3 regions of the Duganella sp. FT27W genome follow, and region 2 is predicted to be linked to each of the others. Evidence: predicted binding sites of a transcription regulator. Region 2 holds the regulator's gene; each other region holds the start of a gene.
The links. The regulator sigma-54, encoded in region 2, starts transcription at its own class of promoters, with help from an activator protein. The targets are predictions, from matches to a motif close to TGGCANGNAANCTGCTTT.
Positions count from the first base shown of each region.

Region 1: pedF (cytochrome c-550 PedF) is a predicted target of sigma-54. The motif match lies at 2,654-2,671, and genes of this name have one in related genera.
Region 3: glnA (type I glutamate--ammonia ligase) is a predicted target of sigma-54. The motif match lies at 2,224-2,241, and genes of this name have one in related genera.

Region 1 is NZ_WHIV01000009.1:6,858-12,083, reverse strand. Features, by position in the region: gene F8197_RS28030 (porin) at 1-236, opposite strand, end outside; gene F8197_RS28025 (DUF779 domain-containing protein) at 531-914, opposite strand; gene adh (aldehyde dehydrogenase) at 924-2,444, opposite strand; gene pedF (cytochrome c-550 PedF) at 2,729-3,214, shown strand; gene F8197_RS28010 (high-potential iron-sulfur protein) at 3,272-3,592, opposite strand; gene F8197_RS28005 (methanol/ethanol family PQQ-dependent dehydrogenase) at 3,863-5,226, shown strand, end outside.
Region 2 is NZ_WHIV01000004.1:263,303-268,528, forward strand. Features, by position in the region: gene F8197_RS18315 (enoyl-CoA hydratase/isomerase family protein) at 1-783, opposite strand, end outside; gene F8197_RS18320 (alginate lyase family protein) at 780-1,742, opposite strand; gene hpf (ribosome hibernation-promoting factor, HPF/YfiA family) at 1,805-2,164, opposite strand; gene F8197_RS18330 (RNA polymerase factor sigma-54) at 2,240-3,715, opposite strand; gene lptB (LPS export ABC transporter ATP-binding protein) at 3,719-4,471, opposite strand; gene lptA (lipopolysaccharide transport periplasmic protein LptA) at 4,473-5,075, opposite strand; gene lptC (LPS export ABC transporter periplasmic protein LptC) at 5,085-5,226, opposite strand, start outside.
Region 3 is NZ_WHIV01000005.1:403,109-408,334, reverse strand. Features, by position in the region: gene glnL (nitrogen regulation protein NR(II)) at 1-101, opposite strand, end outside; gene F8197_RS23840 (DUF4124 domain-containing protein) at 125-637, opposite strand; gene glnA (type I glutamate--ammonia ligase) at 766-2,181, opposite strand; gene F8197_RS23830 (rhodanese-like domain-containing protein) at 2,514-2,972, shown strand; gene F8197_RS23825 (TAXI family TRAP transporter solute-binding subunit) at 2,973-4,325, opposite strand; gene F8197_RS23820 (transglycosylase domain-containing protein) at 4,340-5,226, opposite strand, start outside.

The DNA.
Region 1 (5,226 bases), on a different contig from region 2:
AGGCCGTTGCCGATCGTGGTGCGGTTGGTTTCACCGCCGCAGCCCAGCGCTTTGCCGGCCAGCGCCAGCCCGCCCACGGCATTGCCATTGCCATCACCGCTGCACGACACCTGGGTGTAATACGCGTTGACCATGCCGCCGACCGACAGGTTCCAGTCGCCGGCTTTGAAATCGACCGCTTGTGCGGCAGGGATTGCGGCTGCGGCCAGCGCGCCCACCATGATTGCCTTTTTCATCGCTCATCTCCATAGCTTGTTTTTTTATCGGGTAGAACATCGCGCGTGATGTCCATCCGATCATGGCAATTTGCATGCCCGGCTCATGTCAGAGGAAGGAGGTGTGAGCGGTGCGCCGTATCGGATCAGCGCCGCTGCGCCGGCTGTTCAGAATTGGATCGCCGCGCGACAAAGCGAACGCACAAAAAAAAAGCCGACGGCAACAGCCGTCAGCTCAAAGTCCTGTCCGGGCTGACGCGGAGACGTGGCCAGCGTGATCGGAACCAGGAGACGCTAAAAAAACTGACTACTCCACTACCGCACCGGCGCAGATGGATGCTGCAACTGCGCCAGCTCGTCGTCGGTGAACAGGCGCGACCTGGTGAGGAAGCGGCGCCCGGTGCCGTTATCGAGCGAGAACATGCCGCCATTGCCATCGACGACGTCGATGATCAACTGCGTATGCTCCCAGTACGCGAACTGCTCGATTCCCATGTAGAACGGCGTGCCATCGAGGTTGCCGAGGTAGACGTCGCTGTCGGACACCGAGAACTCGCCGGCCGCGTAGCACATCGGCGCGCTGCCGTCGCAGCACCCGCCCGACTGGAAGAACATCAGCGGGCCATGCCGTGCACGCAGCGTGGCCAGCATGTCGATGGCGGCCGGGGTGGCCGTTACCCGTTCGATGGCGTGGCTCATCGCAGATCCTTAGAAGAAGCCGAGTGCGTTCGGGCTGTAGGACACCAGCAGGTTCTTGGTCTGCTGGTAGTGATCGAGCATCATCTTGTGGTTTTCGCGGCCGATGCCCGACTGCTTGTAGCCGCCGAACGCGGCGTGGGCCGGATACAGGTGGTAGCAATTGGTCCACACCCGGCCGGCCTGGATGGCGCGGCCCACGCGGAATGCGCGCGAACCGTCGCGGGTCCAAAGGCCGGCGCCAAGACCGTACAAGGTATCGTTGGCGATGCGCAGTGCGTCTTCCTCGTCCTTGAACGTGGTGACCGACACCACCGGTCCGAAAATCTCTTCCTGGAAGATGCGCATGCTGTTGTCGCCCTTGAACACGGTGGGCAGCACGTAATAGCCGCTTTCCAGGTCGCCGCCCTGTACATTGCGCTCGCCGCCGGCCAGGATTTGCGCGCCGTCCTGCTTGCCGATGTCGATGTACGACAGGATTTTTTCCAGCTGCTCCTGCGATGCCTGGGCGCCGAGCATGGTGCCGGCGTCGAGCGGGTTGCCCTGCTTGATGGCGGCCACGCGGGCCAGTGCACGCTCGATGAATTTTTCGTAAATCGATTCCTGGATCAGCACGCGCGACGGGCATGTGCACACTTCGCCCTGGTTCAGCGCGAACATGGCAAAGCCTTCCAGGCACTTGTCGAAGAATGCGTCGTCGGCATCCATCACGTCGGCAAAAAAGATGTTGGGCGATTTGCCGCCCAGTTCCAGCGTGACGGGAATCAGGTTTTGCGCCGCGTATTGCATGATCAGGCGGCCGGTGCCGGTTTCGCCGGTGAACGCGATCTTGGCGATGCGTTTATTCGATGCCAGCGGCTTGCCCGCTTCCAGGCCGAAGCCGTTGACGATGTTCAGCACGCCGGGTGGCAGCAGGTCGCCGATCAGTTCGATCAGCACCATGATCGACGCCGGGGTTTGTTCGGCCGGTTTCAGTACCACGCAATTGCCGGCGGCCAGTGCCGGCGCCAGCTTCCACACCGCCATCAGGATCGGGAAATTCCACGGAATGATCTGGCCGACCACGCCCAGCGGTTCGTGGAAGTGGTAAGCGTAGGTGTCCGAGTCGATTTGCGCAACCGAGCCTTCCTGGGCACGGATGCAACCGGCGAAGTAGCGGAAGTGGTCGATGGCCAGCGGGATGTCGGCCGCCGTGGTTTCGCGGATCGGCTTGCCGTTGTCGATGGTTTCGGCGGTGGCGATCAGCGCCAGATTCGCTTCCATGCGGTCGGCGATTTTATTGAGGATATTGGCGCGCTCGGTTTGCGAGGTTTTGCCCCAGGCAACCTTGGCGGCATGGGCGGCGTCCAGCGCCAGCTCCACGTCCTCGGCGGTGGAGCGCGCCACTTCGCAAAATACTTGGCCGGTGATGGGCGTGATGTTGCCGAAGTACTCACCCTTGACCGGCGCCACGAACTTGCCGCCGATGTAGTTATCGTAGCGTTGTTTGAAAGGATTGGCTACGCCCAGTTTGCTGATGTCTGCCAGATTCATGTCGTCCTCTTTCTCGTTGGATTACATCTATAAATGCGGAATCTACCGCCCTGCCTTCATTTCGCAAATGCCGTGCCAGCCGCTAAAGCCGCTGCCAGCGCAGCGCCCGGGCCGCCGCTGCGTCAAATGGGATCAGCCCCGGGTTGGCGGTGCGGCACAACTGTTCCATTCCTGAACACTGCAGTGTGAATGCAGTGGTCAGCCGTCGATGGCATACCGATTGCTATCGCTGTCTGCCACGCACTATGCGATCAACCGAATCGATCAACAACATGGAGACTACGATGACAACTACCCGCACCCATATCTGGCGCATCCTCGGTGGCCTGGGCGGCATGGCAACTTGCATGCTGGCTGCTGCCGTGTATGCCCACGGCAATATGACGCCGCAAGCAGTCGATACATCCACCCTGCCACAACTGGGCGCCGAGTGGCGCACGGAAAACCCGTATCGGAACAACACCGAAGCGATCCGCATCGGCAGCGCCGCGTACACGCAAAACTGCGCGCGCTGCCACGGGCTGGAGGCGGTGTCGGGCGGCATGGCGCCGGACTTGCGCAAGCTCGACAACGACTGCGCGGTGCTGGCCGATGCCAAGAAAAAGGATGCTTGCGCGCAGGAGATCGACCAGTACGTGCTGGAGACGGTGCGCCACGGTCGCTCGCGCAATGGCGCCGTCTACATGCCGCCGTTCGAGGGCGTTTTCACGCAAGAGGCAATCTGGGCGGTGAAGGCTTACCTGGAATCGCAGCGCGAACAAAAGCTGTAATTGCAGTGATTACAGAAGCAAGGGCGCTGCCGCGGCAGCGCCTTTTTTATTGAAGGGTTACCCAGGCGCCTTGGCCCACGCCACGCACCAGCCGGGCGCCGCGATCTGCTTGCGGCCGAACATCGCGCAGCCGGCCCACGGGTCGCCCTTCTTGCCCTGGAAGAAGGAACAGTTGTCGCAGCGCTGGGCCGGCACGTGTTGCGGATATTTTTTGCCATCGACCTTGGTCGTGTCGTGGCGGTAGCCGAGCGCCTTGGCCTGGTCGCTGTCCTCGTCCACCTTCGACGCCGAGGTTTGTGCGCCGGCCAGCGCGGTGGCGCCCATGCCGCCGACGGCAAGCAATTGGCAAATGAAATGGCGGCGTGGTGATGATTGCATGGTGGTCTCCTTGTGGTTGGGGGGGCGAAGGCACATGGCGGCCTTCTGCGTGCTATTCAGCAACCGCTGTGCCAGCGGCAATTCCCGGTGCCACCGATGCCCGTTGTTCAAAAATGTCACAGCCACGCGCAGCGGCTGTGGCAGGACAGCGCAGCACCGCCCGATGTAACGGCAGCAGCGCCCCGCTCATCACGCTGGCACGCATGTTGCTGAATTGACCGTAGCGATCCGTCGCGCCACCTCACCACAAAATCTATAAGGGAGACCAGCATGCAGCCAGTATTTCCACGTCCAGTCGCCGTCGCCATCCTTGTCCTGATCGCCGCAGGTGCCCATACGGCCAACGCCGCCGACACCAAGGTGACCTGGGACGATATTGCCAATGCCGACCAGGGCACCAAGCAAGTGCTCAGCTACGGCCTGGGCCTGAAAGCGCAGCGCCACAGCCTGGCCAAGCGCATCAATACGAAGAACGTCGACCAGATCGTGCCGGCCTGGACCTTCTCGTTCGGTGGTGAAAAGCAGCGCGGCCAGGAAGCGCAGGCACTGGTACACGACGGCATCATCTACGTGACGGCGTCGTACTCGCGCATCTATGCGCTCGACGCCAAGACCGGCCACCAGCTGTGGGCCTACGAACACCGGCTGCCCGACGATATCCGCCCATGCTGCGACGTGGTCAATCGCGGCCCGGCGATCTACGGCGACAAGGTGTACTTCGGCACGCTCGATGCGCGCATCGTCGCGCTCAACAAGAACACCGGCAAGGTGGTGTGGAACGAAAAATTCGGCGACCAGAAACTCGGCTACACGATGACCGGTGCGCCATTCATCATCCGCGAAAAAGGCGGCCGCGTACTGCTCATCCACGGCAACTCGGGCGATGAATTCGGCGCCCAGGGCTGGTTGTTCGCACGCGACCCGGACACCGGCGCCGAGGTATGGGCCCGTCCGCTGGTGGAAGGCCACGTGGGCCGCGCCGACGGCAAACCCGGCACGCCCACCGGCGACGCCAACGCCCCAAGCTGGCCGCGCGACAAGGACGGCAAGCTGCGCGACGCCTGGGAACACGGCGGCGGCGCACCATGGCAAACGGCGTCGTTCGATCCCGAAACCAACACCATCATCATCGGCGCCGGCAACCCGGCGCCATGGAACACCTGGGAGCGCACCAAGGAGGGCGACGACCCGCGCAACTGGGACAGCCTGTTTACGTCCGGCCAGGCGTATGTCGATGCCAGCACAGGCGAGCTGAAAGGCTTTTACCAGCATACGCCGAACGATGCCTGGGACTTCTCGGGCAATAACTCGGTGGTGCTGTTCGACTACAAGGACGCCAAAACCGGCAAGTTGATCAAGGCCAGCGCGCACGCCGACCGCAACGGCTTCTTCTACGTAACCGACCGGACCAAGCTGGCCACCGGCGCCGGCTATCCGAACAAGCCGACGTCGCTGATCAACGCGTGGCCGTTCGTGGACGGCATCAACTGGGCCAAAAGCATCGACCTGAAAACCGGGCGGCCGGTGGAAAACGGCAAGCGCCCGCCATTGCCGGAAAAAGGCGCCGACAAGGGAAAGGCCGTGTTCGTGTCACCGCCATTCCTGGGCGGCACCAACTGGATGCCGATGTCGTA
Region 2 (5,226 bases):
AAACTCGCTGTCGTCGTGTTGCAACGAGGCGACAATGGCCGGCACCGATCCCGCACCAAAATGACGGTCGATGGCGGCGCGGTCACGTTCAAGCGAACTTGGCCCGGCAGCGGCCCTGAACGGGGCTGCAAAGGCCGCAATCGCCGCCGGCAGGCCAGCACCGACACCCGCATTCAAAACCTCTCCCAGCGCCGTTAAATCGGCCGCCGGCACGTAATGGTCGGCCAGTCCCGCATACAGCGCATCGGCTGCGCCGATGGTGGCGCCGGTGATGCCCAGGTACAGCCCCAACCGGCCCGGCAAACGGGACAGAAAATAGCTGGCACCGACGTCCGGGAACAGGCCGATATTGGTCTCCGGCATTGCCATCTTCGTGCGATCGGTGACGATGCGTGTGCGGCTGTGCGGACCGGCCTGCGCCACGCCCATGCCGCCGCCCATCACCACGCCGTCCATCACCGCGATATACGGTTTCGGGTAATGGTGGACCAGGTGGTTGAGCGCGTATTCCTCGGTGAAGAAATCCTCGACCAGCGCGCTGCCCTGCTGCGGCGTGGCGCGGCCCAGGTCGTGGAAGAAGCGGATGTCGCCGCCGGCGCAAAACGCCTTGTCGCTGCTGCTGCGCACGACCACCGCCTGCACGGCGTCGTCGTCGCGCCAGGCCAGCAAGGTGTGCGTGATGGCGCGCACCATGTCGAGTGACAGCGAGTTGAGCGCGCGCGGACGATCGAGCGTGATGACGCCGGTGCCTTGGCTGACGGTCGTTATTACGTTTTCGCTCATGGCTGTCCTGTGGATTTGTTCGACGAAGGCAAGTGTTCTAGCGGGTTGGGCAAGGTTAAATCGCCGCCCAGGCGGGCCTGGAATTTTGCAGCGGCTGCCGGCGGGTGCCCCATGTGGCGCGCATAGATCACGGCAAACGGCATATCAGTCACTGTTTCCTGCCTGAAGCCGGTGACCTGGTTCATGGTCGACGGATTGCGCGCAGCGGCCAGCGTGTATGTCACCAGCCGGTCCAGCGTCGGCGATTGCAGGTCAAGAATCGATGCCATCATGGTCAGCGGCGCGGCAGCGAACGCGTGGTAATGCAGCGCCTTGGCGCCGCGCGCCATCTCGGCTGGCAGCGCGCCGTCCGAAGCGACCTGGGCCATCGCGTTGTCGAACACGCCGTGCCCCCATGTTAATAAACGCTGGTCGTGGGTGACGGCGCCGACGGCAGTCACGGCCAGCCCTTCCCAGTAGTAATGGTTGTTGCGCTTGCCCTTGCGGGTGTCGGCGTGGACCAGCGTGGCGTCGGCCAGCGTGGACAGCCACGCTTCGATCGCTTTCTTTTGCGCGGGCGTGGCGGCTGCCTGCACGCGCGCATAGCTGAGCGCGAGGCCACCGAGCGTCCACTTGCGCACGAAATACGCCTGCTCGCTCGACATCTTGCCCAGCATGGCCTGCTGGCCGGCCCAGCTATCCAGCCAGTTCAAGGCGCAGGCGGCGTCTTGCGGCTTGCTGTTGGCCTGGTAGCGGCTGGCGTTGCGGGCGACACCAGACAAGAATTGTTCGACCGGCTCGGTGCTGGCAATGTTTTTGGCGCGCCGCGCCGGGTCGATCACGGAATGGTTGGCGTCGTTGTAGTAGCTGTTGGCGTCGATGTCGATGACGGCGGCCGGCGCCGGCTGGCAGGTAGCGGCGACGGCGGAAGCAGCGGAGGCGGAAAGGAGAACGGTATAAACCAGATAAACAATTTTCATGTAGCTCCAGAAACAAGAAAGGGCGCTCGTTCAGCGCCCTTAGTTGGTGTGTCGCGCCGTTGTTAAAGGGCGGCGGCAGCTGGTTCGAAGTTATCCGGGAGATGCTTGATCGCATCGTGGCCGTGCTGTTGGACTTTGCCTTTGTACTTCATGACCTGGCGGTCCAGCTTGTCGATCAGGGTGTCGATCGCAGCGTACAGGTCTTGCGACAGGCTTTCCACGTAGACCGTTTTACCGGACAGGCGCAGATTGATTTCAGCCTTTTGGCGCTTGGTTTTCTCTTTAAGGTTATCTACGGTCAGAATGACAGCAATATCAATCACTTGATCAAAGTGCCGTGTCACGCGTTCGAGCTTGCTCTGCACGTATTCACGAATGGCGGCGGTCACTTCGAGATGATGTCCACTGATGGTGAGATTCATACACACTCCTAAAGATAGATGTCGCTGACGGTTAGTGCGTTGCCCATTGATGCCGGGCACGCAGGAACCAGTGCACTACAAAGACTTGCGGAGACTGACTGGAGGGATTTTGAGGGCTTCGCGATATTTGGCAACAGTGCGTCGCGCAATCACCATGCCCTGTTCTCCCAGCATGTCCGCAATCTTACTGTCGGATAAAGGATTTTTAGGGTCTTCAGCTCCTGTCAGTTGCACGATCAGTGCCCGTATCGCCGTCGAACTGGCTTCACCTCCCGCTTCGGTGGCGACGTGGCTACCAAAAAAATATTTCAGCTCAAACATGCCGTGCGGAGTCAGCATGTATTTCTGAGTTGTTACCCGAGAAATGGTGCTCTCGTGTAAACCCAGTGTATCAGCAATTTCGCGAAGCACAAGGGGGCGCATGGCAACCGCGCCGTGCGAGAAAAAGTTCTTTTGTCGTTCTACTATCGCTTGTGCCACGCGCAGGATGGTGTCGAACCGCTGGCGCATATTCTTGATCAGCCACTTCGCCTCCTGCAGCTGCGCGCCCATGGCGCCCTCACCTTTGCCCTGCTTGAGCAGGTTGGCGTACATGGCGTTCACACGCAGGCGCGGCATGACGTCGTTGTTCAGGCTGACCTGCCAACCGGTGCGCGATTTTTTCACGATCACGTCCGGCACCACGTAGTCGGAGACGTCGGAGGCGAACGCCGCACCGGGGTGCGGATTGCACTGGCGGATCACGGTCTGCGCTTCGCGCAGGTCTTCGTCGTCGCACAGCAGCGCTTTTTTCAGCTTGTTGAAATCGCGCTGGGCAAACCACGTCAGGTGCTTTTCGACGATGGCCACGGCCATCCGTCGCGTCACCATCGGGATGCCGGGCAAGCGCTTGATTTGCAGCGCCAGGCACTCGGCCGCATTGCGCGCCCCCACCCCTGCAGGGTCGAAACTTTGCAGCAGCGACAACGCCGTTTGCAGCTCGTCGAGTTCCACTTCCAGTTCCTCGGGCAGGCGCGCGTGGATCTCGTCGAGCGCTTCTTCGAGGTAGCCGTTTTCGTCGAGTGCATCGATGATCAGTTCGACCAGCGCGCGGTCGCGCAGCTCGAGCACGGTCACCCGCATCTGCTCCATCAGGTGCTCGCGCAGGGTGCAGTGGTGCGCTTCGATTTGCGGACGCGCGTCTTCGTCGTCGGGCGCCTTGCTGCGGCCGGCGTCGCTCCAGTCCATGTCCGCTTCGGCGGTGGTACTTTCGGTATCGGCGGCGGGGCCGTCGTAGGCGTCGGCCTCGCCGGCGGGCGCCGCTTCCTGCGGACCCGATTCGGACGGTGCTTCGCCGGACGGCGCCTGCTGGCTGATGGCGCCGTCGGACAACAGCCGCAGAGAATGGTCGAGCGGATCGTCGAGCCGCTCGAGCAAGGGATTGTCGGTCAGGAGTTGTTCGAGTTCCTGGTGCAGCTCCAGCGTGGAAAGCTGCAGCAAGCGGATCGATTGCTGCAGTTGGGGCGTCAGCGCGAGATGCTGCGAGGTCCGCAGTTGCAACGACTGTTTCATGGATTACATTCGGAAGTGTTCACCCAGGTAGACGCGGCGCACCGACTCGTCGGCGATGATGTCGTCCGGACGGCCCGACGCCAGCACCGAGCCCTGGTTGATGATATATGCGCGGTCGCAGATGCCCAGCGTCTCGCGCACATTGTGATCGGTAATGAGGACGCCGATTTGCCGCTCCTTGAGAAAGCGCACGATGCGCTGGATCTCGATCACGGCAATCGGGTCGACCCCGGCGAATGGTTCGTCGAGCAGCACGAAGCGCGGGTTGGTGGCCAGCGCACGGGCGATCTCCACCCGGCGGCGTTCGCCGCCGGAGAGCGAGAGCGCGGGGTTGTCGCGCAGCTTCTCGATTTGCAAATCGGCCAGCAGGGTATTGAGCCGTTCAGTAATGTCAGCCTTGGATAAAGGCTTGCCGTCCACTTTTTGAATTTCGAGGACAGCGCGAATATTTTCTTCCACCGTCAGCTTGCGGAACACCGACGCTTCCTGCGGCAGGTACGACAGGCCGAGCGAGGCGCGGCGGTGGATCGGCAGTGACGAGACGTCGACGCCGCCGATATCGATGGTGCCGGCGTCGGACGGTACCAGGCCGACGATCATGTAAAACGACGTGGTCTTGCCGGCGCCGTTGGGGCCGAGCAAACCCACCACTTCGCCGCACTCTACTTGCAGCGAGACGTCGTGCACGACCTGGCGCTTGCCATAGCTTTTCTGCAGGCCGCGAACGATCAGGGTGCTACCGCAACTTGGTTCCATGTCATTTCCCCGCAGGCTGGGTGGCAGGCACCGGCTGCGCCGGCGCGATCGGCGGGCGCTTGGACGACGGCTGGATCACCATGGTGCCGCGGCCGGCGCCCGGTTTGCTCTCGCCGCTGCTGCTGTTCTTGACCGCGAACACTTCGCGGCGGCTGTCGTACGAGATGAACTCGCCATCGACCTGGCTGGTGACCTTGCCCGACTCGAGCTGCTTGATGCGGCCCTTGGAAATCAGCTTGACCAGCTCGGTCTTGTCGTCGTATTCGATGCGGTCGGCCTGGCCTTCCACCCATTTGTCGGTGTCGCCGTCAAGCTTCTGGCGAAACGTTGCCTGCACGCCGGGCGTGCCGGTGAGCACCACGAACTGGTAGCCCTCGGGATCTTGCGTGACCACCGCCTTGGGCGAGGTCATGCGGATGGTGCCGCGCGTGAGGATGACGTTGCCGGTGAAGGTCTTGATCTGCTTGACGTCGTCGGAGTCGGCCTGGTCGAACGACACTTCGATCGGCTTGTTGGAGTCGGCTTTTTCGGCGTGCGCCGGGATGGCCAGTGCTGCCAGCAGCAGTGCCGCCGACCAGAAGGTTTGCTTGGTGATTGCTCTCATAATCTTCCTTTAGCGTGCCGCATGCGGCGGCACGGTGATCTTGCCGCGTCCACCCAGTTGGGTTTGCAGCGTTGCATTGTTGGCGGTCATGCCCACGCCCGTGGCCACCGTCTTGCCCAGGTGCAGTTCGACCGGTGCGACGGTTTCCATC
Region 3 (5,226 bases), on a different contig from region 2:
TGGCCGTCGGCATCGAGCATGACGACCGCGGAGGCCAGCAATTCCAGGCCGGCCAGCATGGCCGGGCGTGCAGGGTGATTCAGTGCGTTGACAGGGCTCATCGGGGACTCATGGGAAAAGCAGGTTAGCGGATATTGGCGATTTCACGTTTCAGGGCTTCGACGTTTTTTTCGGCGCGGCCCACGCTGTCGCGCAGCGTGGCCGTGCGTTCCTGGTACTTGGCATAGTTGCGCTCGTCGCCGCGCCGTTCGGGCGTGCCGTTGTTGTATTCAAGGCGCAACTCGGCCAGTTTTTGCTGCTCGCTTTTGAGCTCGTCTTCGAGGATGGCGCGGCGGTCGGCATCGCGCGCGCGCTGCTCGGCATTGTCCACGCGCGGAAACGCTGCGGGCGCCGTGGCAACAGCTGCGGGCTGCCCCGCCGGCGTGGGCGACCGCGCCGGCGCAGCCCGCCGTGGCGGCGCGGCGATCACCGTGCCCGGCAAGTCCATCGCCGTGCAGTAGTTGCCGCGCTTGATATCCGTGTACTCGACGCTGCCGCCTGGCGGCGTGCACTTGTAGATCACGCCCTGGGCGGCAGCCGTCGCGCTCACCAGCGCCAGCATGCAAGCCAACGCGCCGCGTTGCAAACTCAAAATCATTCGTCATTCCGTGGATGGGTGGGTCCACGCGACTATACAACACCCCAAACAAAAACGCGGGGAAAGCCTTCGCCTTCCCCGCGTTTTTATGACTGGCGCCGGACCGGCCGGCGCCTGGCAGACTGCAATTACAGCGAGTAGTACATGTCGAACTCTGCAGGGTGGGTCGTCATGCGCATGCGCTGAACGTCCTGCATTTTCAGTTCGATGTAGGCATCGATCATCGAGTCGGAGAACACGCCGCCACGGGTCAGGAATTCGCGGTCCTTGTCCAGGTTTTCCAGTGCTTCTTCCAGCGAAGCGCACACGGTCGGGATCAGTGCGTCTTCTTCTGGCGGCAGGTGGTACAGGTCTTTCGACGCTGCTTCGCCCGGGTGGATCTTGTTCTGGATACCGTCCAGGCCAGCCATCAGCAGCGCGGCAAAGCACAGGTACACGTTGGCCAGTGGATCCGGGAAACGGGTCTCGATACGACGGCCTTTTGGATTGGCCACGTGCGGGATACGGATCGATGCCGAGCGGTTTTTAGCCGAGTACGCCAGCTTGACCGGCGCTTCGAAACCTGGCACCAGGCGCTTGTACGAGTTGGTGCCTGGATTGGTGATCGCGTTCAGTGCCTTGGCGTGCTTGATGATGCCGCCGATGTAGAACAGCGCGGTATCGGACAGGCCGGCATAGCCGTCGCCAGCGAACAGGTTGACGCCGTCTTTCCAGATCGACTGGTGCACGTGCATGCCCGAACCGTTGTCGCCAACGATAGGTTTTGGCATGAAGGTCGCGGTTTTGCCGTAGCTGTGGGCCACGTTCCAGACCACGTATTTCAGGTTCTGGGTCCAGTCGGCGCGCTCGACCAGGGTCGAGAACTTGGTGCCGATTTCGTTCTGGCCAGCGCCAGCCACTTCGTGGTGGTGCACTTCGACCGGGATGCCCAGCGATTCGAGGATCAGGCACATTTCCGAACGCATGTCCTGGAAGCTGTCCACTGGAGGAACCGGGAAGTAGCCGCCCTTGACGGTTGGACGATGGCCGCTGTTGCCACCTTCGATTTTTTCGCCGGTGGTCCACGACGCTTCGTCGGAGTCGATCTTGACGAAGCAACCCGACATGTCGATTTTCCAGCGGACGCTGTCGAAGATGAAGAATTCTGGCTCGGGACCGAAGTAGGCGGTATCGCCCAGGCCCGACGATTTCAGGTAGGCTTCAGCGCGCTTGGCGATGGAGCGTGGGTCGCGGTCGTAGCCTTTGCCGTCGGCAGGCTCGATCACGTCGCATTGCATGAACAGCGTGGTCTCTTCCATGAAGGGATCGATGTTCGCGGTGTTTGGATCAGGCATCAGGATCATGTCCGATGCTTCAATACCCTTCCAGCCGGCGATCGAGGAACCGTCGAATGCGTGACCCGATTCGAACTTGTCGATGTCGAAGTGCGACACTGGCACGGTAACGTGCTGTTCTTTACCACGGGTATCAGCGAAACGGAAATCAACGAATTTCACTTCGTTTTCCTGGACCATTTTCAGAACTTCTGCGGCTGTCATTGCCATGCGTCTCTCCTAAGATAATTTGCGGAACTGGTGCACCTACACTAAGCAGTATCCATGCCAGCCGATTCGCCCCTGCGATTGCATAACAATCTCATAAGGTTATGTTGATAGCGTCCTTGAACTTGCCGCCAAGTGCGTCCAAAATTGGGCGCACGATGGCACAGCTCAAATTTGATGACGATCAAGGCAGCACCATCGCGGTGCATTTTCAGAAAACCGCACTGAATTTGTGCAATTTTGGAATTTCTCGTGAAAATGCCTCGTTTTGGTGCGCACCGTCTTCGGCCACACAGGACGCTTATAATAATCTGAAACCCCTACTGGAACATGACATGAGCAAAATTGATGAGATTCTGGCGACGGCGCGCGGCCGCAACAAGGACTGGGCCTACGCTGGCGCGGTCACGCCCGAGGAAGCGTTCGAGCTGCTGGGGCTCGACAATGCCGTCAAGCTGGTGGACGTGCGCACCAACGCGGAGCGCGACTGGGTGGGCCGTGTGAAAATCCCCGAGGCCCAACATGGTGCGGTGCAGTGGACAACTTACCCGGGTGGCAATGCCAACCACGAATTTATCGAGCAATTGAACTCGGTGGCGCGCAAGGACCAGGTGTTGCTGTTCCTGTGCCGCTCCGGCGTGCGCTCGCGTGGTGCAGCCAAATTGGCATCCGAGCATGGCTACCAGCACTGCTTCGATATCCTGGAAGGGTTCGAGGGCGAGAAGGATGAGCATACCCATCGCAAGAACTTGAACGGGTGGTGCAAAGCCGGTCTGCCATGGACCGGGGCTTAATTAAACAGGAACCGCCTCCGCCCCTTCCGCCATCAGGAACTGGATCCGCTTGCGCACGAACTGTATGTGGGAGCGCAAGCCATACAGGCCGTCGGCAAACGACAGCGGGATCGAGATCTGGTTGACCAGCTCCTCGATCTCGTCCAGGCGCCGCAGCTGCTCTTCGTACACCTGCATGCGCGCCCCTTCCGGCGCTTCTTCCACCTTCTGCTCCACCGTGCGCAGCTGTCCATACCACTTGTACACGCGCGAACGGATGCGCCACACGTACAGCGGCGGCACGATCTTCGATAGCGGCAGGATCAGCGCGCTCAGCGCCAGCATCACCACCCACATGCGGTCGAGGAAGTTGGCGGCCCAGAACGGCATATACCGTTGCAGCAGCGGCGGCCCGTTCTTGTAGAACTTGGCCGCCTCGGCATCGACCGGAATCTCGGTGTACTTGGCCGACGGGAACTGCCCCTGCTGCTGGAACCAGCCGGCGCCGTTGTGGATGCTGCTGGCGCCCTGCACGAACAGGTCGATCAGCGCCGGATGCATATCCTCGCGCGCCACCAGCGTGGCGGTCGGCGCGATCAGGCTGTACTCGCGTGCCGGAATGTCGCGACCGAGATCGACGATGCCCTGCGGCAGCGTCACATGCGTGAGGAACGGCAGCTTGCGCGCATAAGCCTCGGCCTGGGTAAAGTCGAACAACTGGATGCCCGGCGTTTGCAGCAGCATCTGGATCAGCGGCGCTTCCGGCGCGGAAGTAAAGACCAGGCCGTCGATGCGCCCTTCCAGCAACTCCACCACGGCTGGCGTGTTGGCCAGCGAGAGGCGCTGGACGTCGCCCGTTTCCAGGCCGTTCAATTCCAGTACCTGGTGCAGCAGGCGCGGCGCGCCGGCGCCCTTGGGGCCGAAATTGATCTTCATGCCGCGCAGCTGGCTCAGCTGGGTGATCGGTTTTTTATCTTTCGGTTCGCGCAGGAACAGCCACAGCGGTTCGACGAACAGGCTGCCCAGCGAGGTCAGCTCCTCGCGGTCGGCCGTTTCTTCATTGGTGCTGCCGCTTTGCACGAAGGCGATATCGACCTTGCCGTCGCGCAGGTTGTGCAAATTCTCTCCGGACCCGGCCGACGGCACCAGCGTGACCGTGACGCCGTGCTTGGCCAGCATGGCCGCGTATTTCTTGCCGAATTCCTCGTAGGCGCTGTTTTCCTGGCCGGTACCGAGCCGCACCGTGCGCGGCGGCGCCGGATCGACCAGCCAGTAAGCGAGCAGGCACACGCCGACGATCAGCAGCACTGTGGGCAAGGTGGACGCGAACAAGTCACGCAAGGAGAACTGCGTGAACTTGAGGATTTTGGACATGTGGTGGCGCAACATCAGCCACCGCAGGCCCGCAGTGGCGCTGCCGCCACCGGTTTGGGCTGGGTGGCCGCCACTTCCGGCGCCGTGCCCGGCACCACCGGCGGTACCACCGCCGGCTTGACGACCGGGTGCGGATCGATCAACGGCATCAGGTGCGGCGCCAGCACCACCAGCAATTGCACCGGCAGCGCGCTGGTGAAGTCGTAGTTTTTCGACTCCGGCCCGTGCACATACGCGGTCATGCTGCCAAAGAAGCGCTCGCCGATATTGAACACGAACGTCGCCGACCGGTTCACATAGCGCGACTCGATCAGGCGTCCGCCGCCGCCATACACGTCGAAACGCTGGTCGCCGGTCCCGGTCTTGCCGCCCACCGGCAGCAGGGTGCCGTCCGAGGTCGTGAATGCCCCCCGCGCGCGCTTGGCGGTACCGTCCGACACCACGCCCCGGATCGCTTCGGCCACCACCTGCGCCACTTCCGGCGCCAGCACCTGCTCGTTATTGACTGGCTTGGCGCGGGTGACGGTGGTGTCATACGGCGTGTTCTTGGCGAAGTGCAAAGTCGTCACGCGCTGACTGGTCTTGCGCACGCCGCCGTTGACGATGATGCCCATCAGCTCGGCCAGCGCGGCCGGGCGGTCGGCCGAGGCGCCCAGCGTGGTCGCGTACGACGGCACCAGCGAATCGAACGGATAACCCATCTTCTTCCACTGCTTGTGCACTTCCATGAAACCTTCGACTTCCAGCAGGCCGGCGATGCGGCGATCCTGGGCGTGCTTGCGCTTGGTTTTCAGCAGCCACTGGTACACGTCCTGGCGTTCCTTCTCGCTGGCCGCGTTCATTTGCGTCAGGGTTGCGCCCGGATTGGCGTGCAGGTAAGCCACCATCCACAGTTCCAGCG